3 regions of the Peribacillus sp. NPDC094092 genome follow, and region 1 is predicted to be linked to each of the others. Evidence: riboswitches for the same ligand, from Rfam matches in the RefSeq annotation. Region 1 holds a riboswitch; each other region holds the start of a gene.
What was found. A riboswitch is a leader RNA that binds a small molecule or an ion and turns the genes downstream of it on or off. The one in region 1 is predicted to bind preQ1.
Positions count from the first base shown of each region.

Region 2: another riboswitch for preQ1. It lies ahead of queC (7-cyano-7-deazaguanine synthase QueC); the one in region 1 lies ahead of ACQKNS_RS22175 (QueT transporter family protein).
Region 3: another riboswitch for preQ1. It lies ahead of ACQKNS_RS11485 (VUT family protein); the one in region 1 lies ahead of ACQKNS_RS22175 (QueT transporter family protein).

Region 1 is NZ_JBNNUC010000005.1:328,020-330,285, forward strand. Features, by position in the region: gene ACQKNS_RS22165 (hypothetical protein) at 1-308, opposite strand, end outside; gene ACQKNS_RS22170 (YbaK/EbsC family protein) at 432-959, opposite strand; PreQ1 riboswitch class I at 1,128-1,172, shown strand; gene ACQKNS_RS22175 (QueT transporter family protein) at 1,179-1,664, shown strand; gene ACQKNS_RS22180 (TVP38/TMEM64 family protein) at 1,787-2,266, shown strand, end outside.
Region 2 is NZ_JBNNUC010000002.1:512,413-514,678, forward strand. Features, by position in the region: gene ACQKNS_RS11445 (methyl-accepting chemotaxis protein) at 1-872, opposite strand, end outside; PreQ1 riboswitch class I at 1,058-1,100, shown strand; gene queC (7-cyano-7-deazaguanine synthase QueC) at 1,156-1,821, shown strand; gene queD (6-carboxytetrahydropterin synthase QueD) at 1,821-2,266, shown strand, end outside.
Region 3 is NZ_JBNNUC010000002.1:516,447-518,712, forward strand. Features, by position in the region: gene ACQKNS_RS11475 (SRPBCC family protein) at 226-666, opposite strand; gene ACQKNS_RS11480 (SRPBCC family protein) at 714-1,187, opposite strand; PreQ1 riboswitch class I at 1,372-1,414, shown strand; gene ACQKNS_RS11485 (VUT family protein) at 1,465-2,007, shown strand; gene ACQKNS_RS11490 (hypothetical protein) at 2,028-2,177, shown strand.

The sequences.
Region 1 (2,266 bases):
ATCAAAGGGGTTGAATCCGAAACCATTTCCCTTGGTGAAAAGTTTCTCAAATATTCAGAGATCCTTCCTTCACCGAGTTCTTCCCTTTCGATATACCCGATGATTTCCCCCTGATCTTGCACTGCCAATATATCAAAATTCTTTTTTTCCAATGCTTTCTGGATATCCACCGCCAGATCGTTTTTATGGCAAAACTCAAGTTCCTGGGCAATGCTCTTAACCGTTATATTCTCTTCATAAAGAGTTTTAAGACTAAGATAGCTGTTATTGCTTTTGCTTTTGCTTTTTCTTTTGCTTTCATTTAACATCTTTCAACCTCCGCTCAGGAACACTTTCTGCCCGATTTTCCGCTTAAAACATAGAAAATTGGGCCGCCACTAAAATAAAGTCCACAATAGTGGACTTCCATTCATGTGGATTTTTTGAAACCATCAAATGCCATCAATTGCATTGCCTATGCCTACTGCTGCTTCCTCGTTCCCCTTCTCTTCCCAACCTTTGCAAACATCCACCCAATCCTCAGCGCCTGAATATTCGAACAACTCAGCGAGCTTAAGTTCTATTGCAGAGTTCGCACTGCCGCATGCCGGGAACAATGACTCAAAGCGTTTCAGCGATACATCAAGAAAAACAGCTAGATCATTTGCCAGACCAAACGGGCAAACGCCTCCGATAGCATGGCTGGTCTGTGCAAGGACTTCTTCAGGTGAAAGCATTCGTGCCTTGAAACCGAACGTCTGACGAAATTTCTTATTATCCACTTTCGCGTCCCCAGCAGCAACAACCAAAATGGCTTTTTCACCTTCCCCCTTAAAGGAAAGAGTCTTAGCAATCCGCGCTGGAATAACACCGATGGTTTCCGCTGCTTCAATCACCGTAGCACTCGATGTTTCGAACTCCATTACATCGCCTTCCCGATCCCATTTTTTAAAATGGCTTTTGACACTCTCGATCGACATTCCATATTCACTCCTTTGAAGTACATATTGAAATAATATCATCCTTCATTGCAATAAATCAAAATCCAATCGAGCTACTTCCGCGGCTTGGAAATATAAATAAAAACCATTCTTTACAAATTGACGAAATAAGCTTACATGGGATACTATTAAACATCGGGCAAACGCCTAAACGTGGTTCGTAACCATCCCACGATAAAAAACTAGGGAGAGAGTAAAATGAATGTTCGTACGCTCGTGATAAGCGGGTTATTGGCTGCCTTGTATGTGGCGGTCTCATTGGTGTTCCAACCAATATCATTTCAGATGTTCCAATTTCGTGTACCGGAAATACTGAATCATCTGATTGTATTCAATAAAAAGTATATCTACGGTATCGTCGGTGGAGTCTTCATATCGAATCTGCTCTTTTCGCCGATGGTGCCATATGACTTGATTTTCGGGGTAGGGCAATCTCTGCTCGCCTTATTGCTTGTCATTTTTGTTTCTCGGTTCATAAAAGGCATTAAAGGACGGATGATCGCTACGATTATCTTTTTCACGTTCACAATGTTTTTAATTGCAATTGAACTGAACCTTGCCCTGGGTTTCCCTTTCTGGTTAAGCTGGATGACCACGGCTGTCGGTGAATTCGTTGTCCTCTTGATTGGAGCGCCAATCATTTATGGAATGAACAAAAGAATTCAGTTTGAAAAGTGGCTTTAATGGAATCTTCGCGCCGCAAACCCACTATAATGGAAAAGAGCTGTCTGCATGATGCGGCAGCTCTTTTTTTTCACCAATGAACTCGAAAATGATAAACTACTAGTAAGAATGGTGGTGGCCCTTTGAAAAAAGTCCTGACCATAATCGGTCTATTGGTAATCGCAATATTTATTTTTTCTAATGCAGAGTTATTCACTTTGGTTTGGAAAAGTGATCTGGATTCTGTTATTGGCATTTTGAAGGAAAACCTTTTGCTTACATTTATTGTGACATTCGTATTGATGTTTGTACAAAATTCTTTTACAATCATTCCCTTAATTTTGCTCCTGACTATCAATGTCACGATATTCGGATTCGTATATGGATATCTATGGAGTTGGTTTACAAGCGTTGTTGCCTCAGGTTTCATTTTTTATGCAGCAAGAAACTGGTTTCAGGAGCTTCTCTTAAATAAGATTGGAGAAAAATGGCAAGAAACTGTTGTGGAGCATGGCTTCATGTACGTTTTTACAGGCAGGATTTTCCCTCTGATTCCAACAAGCTTAATTAACTTGGTAGCTGGAGTCAGCACCGTCACTTTCAAGGATTTTTTATTAGCGACG
Region 2 (2,266 bases), on a different contig from region 1:
AGTTCATACATCGTCGTGGCTATTTGTTTGCTGCCCTGCTGCACTTCTTTTGCTGATTGAGTTAGGTCCTCACTTTGGTTGGAAACGGATTCGGACACAACGAGCATTTTTTCGATCGTATCACGAAGGTTACTCTGCATTTGGTTGGCGGATACCGTTAATTGGCCCATTTCATCATATGACTTTTGCTCCAGGGGCTCATGATTCAGCTTTCCTTCAGCCACCATTTTCATCCTGTCCCTGATTTTAAGGAGGGGGGCGGTAATGAGATTGGCAGTCACAAGCGCCAGCAGAAGGCCGATGAGGACTGCCGCAATGGATATGATGATACTTGTCTTCTTAACCGATTTCCCGCTTGCGATGACGGTTTTACCTGAAGCGGCAATCAATTCCTCGCGTTCAGAAGCAAGCTCCTTGAAACCCTCCATTACTTCATTGCTGATTGGCGCCACTTCATTTTTGAGTATCTCTTTCGCGCGTTCTTCATTTCCCTTTTCATATTGTGGAAATACCCGGTCTACAATCATCGTCCTCCAATCCACGCTTTTCTCGATCAATTCCTTCGATTTATCAGAATCGCTTAAAGAGAGGAGATCCTCCTGGATGGCCTTGCTGTCTTCGGTATATTGTAAAAACCTTTCTTTATAACTCTCGTCACCATATAGAATATAGGCTCGGGCGAATGCGGTTCTTTGTGCTAGATTATATAGCAGTTTTTCATCTTGGATAAGAAGCGGAAGTTCCTTTTCGATGATATCCTGGGAATATACCAGAGACTTGTTGCTGGAATAAATGTTGAATGCTCCTAAGATGACACATAAAGATATGATGAGTGAAAATGCCACCAATATCTTTCCTTTAATGCTTTTCAATTTAATGGACCCCTTTATCGATTTTTTATTCACATTATTTTATCGGACGGATAGGGTGATATTTAAGCGATGAAAAGATAACCAAATTTTCCATCAGATCTACTATTCACTAAATATAATCATCTTGATTTATTGTCGTTTTCAAGTTACTATTGACTTGGAAAAATATAATATTCCGCGTTAAGGCGGAAGAGGTTCTAGCTACCCTCTCAAAAAAACTAAGGAGAAACAGTGCTCTATTCTTAGGGTGCTGTTTTTTTCCGTAAAAAGGAGTTTTATCGTAATGAAGAAGAAAGAAAAGGCAGTGGTTGTGTTTAGCGGAGGCCAGGACAGTACGACGTGCCTGTTCTGGGCATTGGAGAGATTTGAGGAAGTGGAAGCAGTGACGTTCGATTATAATCAGCGGCATAGCTTGGAAATCGAATGCGCTCAAAGCATTGCCAAGGAATTGGGCGTGAACCATCATATCCTTGACATGTCGCTGCTGAACCAGCTGGCACCGAATGCATTGACGAGAAGTGATATTGCAGTGGCGGACGGGGAAGAAGGGGAATTGCCCTCGACGTTCGTACCAGGGAGGAATTTGCTGTTCCTTTCGTTTGCCGGTGTGCTGGCGAGTCAGATTGGCGCTAAACATATTGTCACCGGTGTCTGTGAAACGGATTTCAGCGGATATCCCGACTGCCGTGATGTATTCATTAAATCGTTGAATGTGACCTTGAACTTGTCGATGGACCAGTCCTTCGTGATTGATACGCCGCTGATGTGGCTTAATAAAGAAGAAACATGGGAGCTTGCGGATCAGCTTGGCGCATTCGACTTTGTCCGCGAAAAGACCCTGACTTGCTATAACGGGATTATCTCAGACGGCTGTGGAGATTGTCCGGCATGTAATCTGCGGAAAAAAGGATTGGATGATTATGTTAGCAGACGGAAGGTGCTTTCATGATGTACGGTTTTACTATAGTGGATAAACTCCAAAAAATAGATGAAGATATTCAGCGCAGCCAATTGAAGTATACAAACAAGAGGGTTCTCGTGAGTAAGGAATTCACCTTTGACGCGGCGCACCATCTGCATGACTATGAAGGAAAATGCAAGAACCTGCATGGCCACACATATAAGGTCATTTTCGGATTGAGCGGGTATACGGATTCACGCGGTTTGATGATAGATTTCGGGGACATCAAGGATATATGGAAAAATGAGATTGAAATCCACCTGGATCATCGCTATTTGAATGAAACCCTGCCGCTTATGAATACAACAGCTGAAAATATGGTTGTCTGGATTTATGAAAAAATGGCCGAAGCCCTTTCATTAAAAGAATATGAGGGTGCTAGAGTCGAATTCGTTAGACTATACGAAACGCCGACAAGCTATGCCGAAGCCAG
Region 3 (2,266 bases), on a different contig from region 1:
TGTCACCCCCTTGTTTATTGACCACTGGTTAATTAGGATGATAACTCACTGATTTCCGAATGTCAATTATTAGAACATATTATAAAGTACTGTTTTTTGAGGGTGGATTTACCATTTGATGAACGGGAATTTCACCTACGCTGCAAAGGAGGGGAGGCAGGACCGAAAAAAACCTCAGATACCCTAAGAGTTCTGAGGGTTTATGCAATTAAAAGGCGGACTGAATTAAAAAATTATGGATGCTCTCAAAGTATTAACCCCATTTTCTAAATAACCCTTTAAACAGGTTAATGTATAAACCCAACCTTCTTTTTGTCCTATCATTTTATTCATCAATTCGGGGTCGTCCTCTTTCAAACCTGATTCGTTCACTTCAATACTTGTACTCATTTCATCCAACTCTTTCAGTGTAATTGTAACAATCGTTTCTTGATCATTTCCTCCCCATGAGAACATGATTTTACTATTTTCCTCTACTTCCAATATATGAATATCCACTTCAGCATCGTATTCGTTATATCTCAATGTAACCGTCCTGCCTTGTTCCCATCTTTCAGAACTCGATGAGAACCAGAAATTCCCGATTCTCTCTGGGTCCACTATGGCTTCAAACACTTCATTGGTTGGTTTGTCTATTTTAAATTTCGTAATGATTTGCGTATCCATCAATAACAACTCTCTTTCGATTTATTTTTATCGTTATCCACTGCCGCTTAATTATCCCGATCTACAGATATTGGCGGCAGGGTCCGTCCAGTTTCAAGCAAGCTCTTCAGGTTACTTAGAATCGCTGGCCATCCATTATTCAAGCCTTCAAAGGTATCATCATCATATACAAAATCCGTCTCCAAAAGCTCCTTATGCCTAAGCGTTAGCTTCACAGTCGAATCATCCAAAGGCTGCAGGATAAAAGTGACCCGAGTAGGCTGCTCGCGGGGTGTTTCGTCTCCTGTCATGTTCCAAGTGAAAGAGAGCAGGTGCAGCGGCTCACACTTAAGTACTTTACCATGATCAGTAATACGCCCATCTTCCAGCAAATATTTAACGCTTGAGCCTTCTTGCCAGTCAGACTGGACATGGCATCCAAAATGGTACTTCTTCGTTACTTCGCCGCTCGTCAGGGCTTCCCAAAGCTTTTCTGGTGTGGTTGCGATATAAATAACATGAACAAACGATGGTTTTTTCATTATCCTTTTCCTCCTCGCCTTATACCTCATACCAAGATCGTAACATTATCCTATCAATCATTGTCGGCTTTTCACATACAGCCGGTCAAGCAGTTTTCTGCGACAAAAACCGGCACTATGGAAACTTCTTGATTTCCAATCGCTTTCAAGCTACGATAAATAAGGAAAATGATAATCCGCATGGGCGGAAGAGGTTCTAGCTACCCTCTCAAAAAAACTAAGGAGAACAGTGCTCTTTCTTAGGGTGCTGTTTTTTCTGTATAAGGAGAATTAAGAAATGTTAAGAATTTTATTGTATTTAGTATCCATCATCACGGCGAATGTGGTAACAGCAGCTTTTGCGCCATTGCATTTTGGCATGTTCATCATTCCGATGGGGACATTGCTCATCGGGGGAACCTTCATCTTTCGAGATCTGGTCCAAAATAAATTCGGCCGCGCGAAGACCTATATATGTATCGTCACTGCACTTATTTTATCTGCGTGTGTATCATTTTTATTAGGGGATACGTTATTGATCGTATTTGCTTCCGCATTATCGTTCGTGGTCGCAGAAACGGCGGATACGGAAATTTATACCCGCTTAAAGCTCCCGATGAGTTGGAGGGTGTTTTACAGCGGAATCGTGGGAGGATTTTTCGATTCGGTGATATTTGTCGTGATTGGCCTAAGCCCATTGGGTGCCAATATATTGCCATGGGAAGCAGTACCCGCTGCGATCATCGGCCAAATCATCGTTAAAACGATCATTCAGTCAATCGGTGCCGTACTGTTGGGACGAATCAACTTAGAACTGGAGAAACGTGTAGTCTCCAGTTAAAGCCAGGAGGGATGCACTCGATGGATGGAACCAAAAAAGAAGAAGAGAAATGCTATTGCCTCGAGGCCTTTCGTGAAAAATATGGCCCGCATGTTCAAGGGGAATGCATGAAGCTCTCCTGCGCCAATTATCGCAAGCATAAAGGGATAGACAAAAAAGGACCTAATTAGGTCCTTTTTTTGCGTGAACGGAGTAACTTACGAGTAAATGTCTGAACTCACGAGTAAACCAGCAAAAAAAGCTTCCTGCTCCGTTCAAT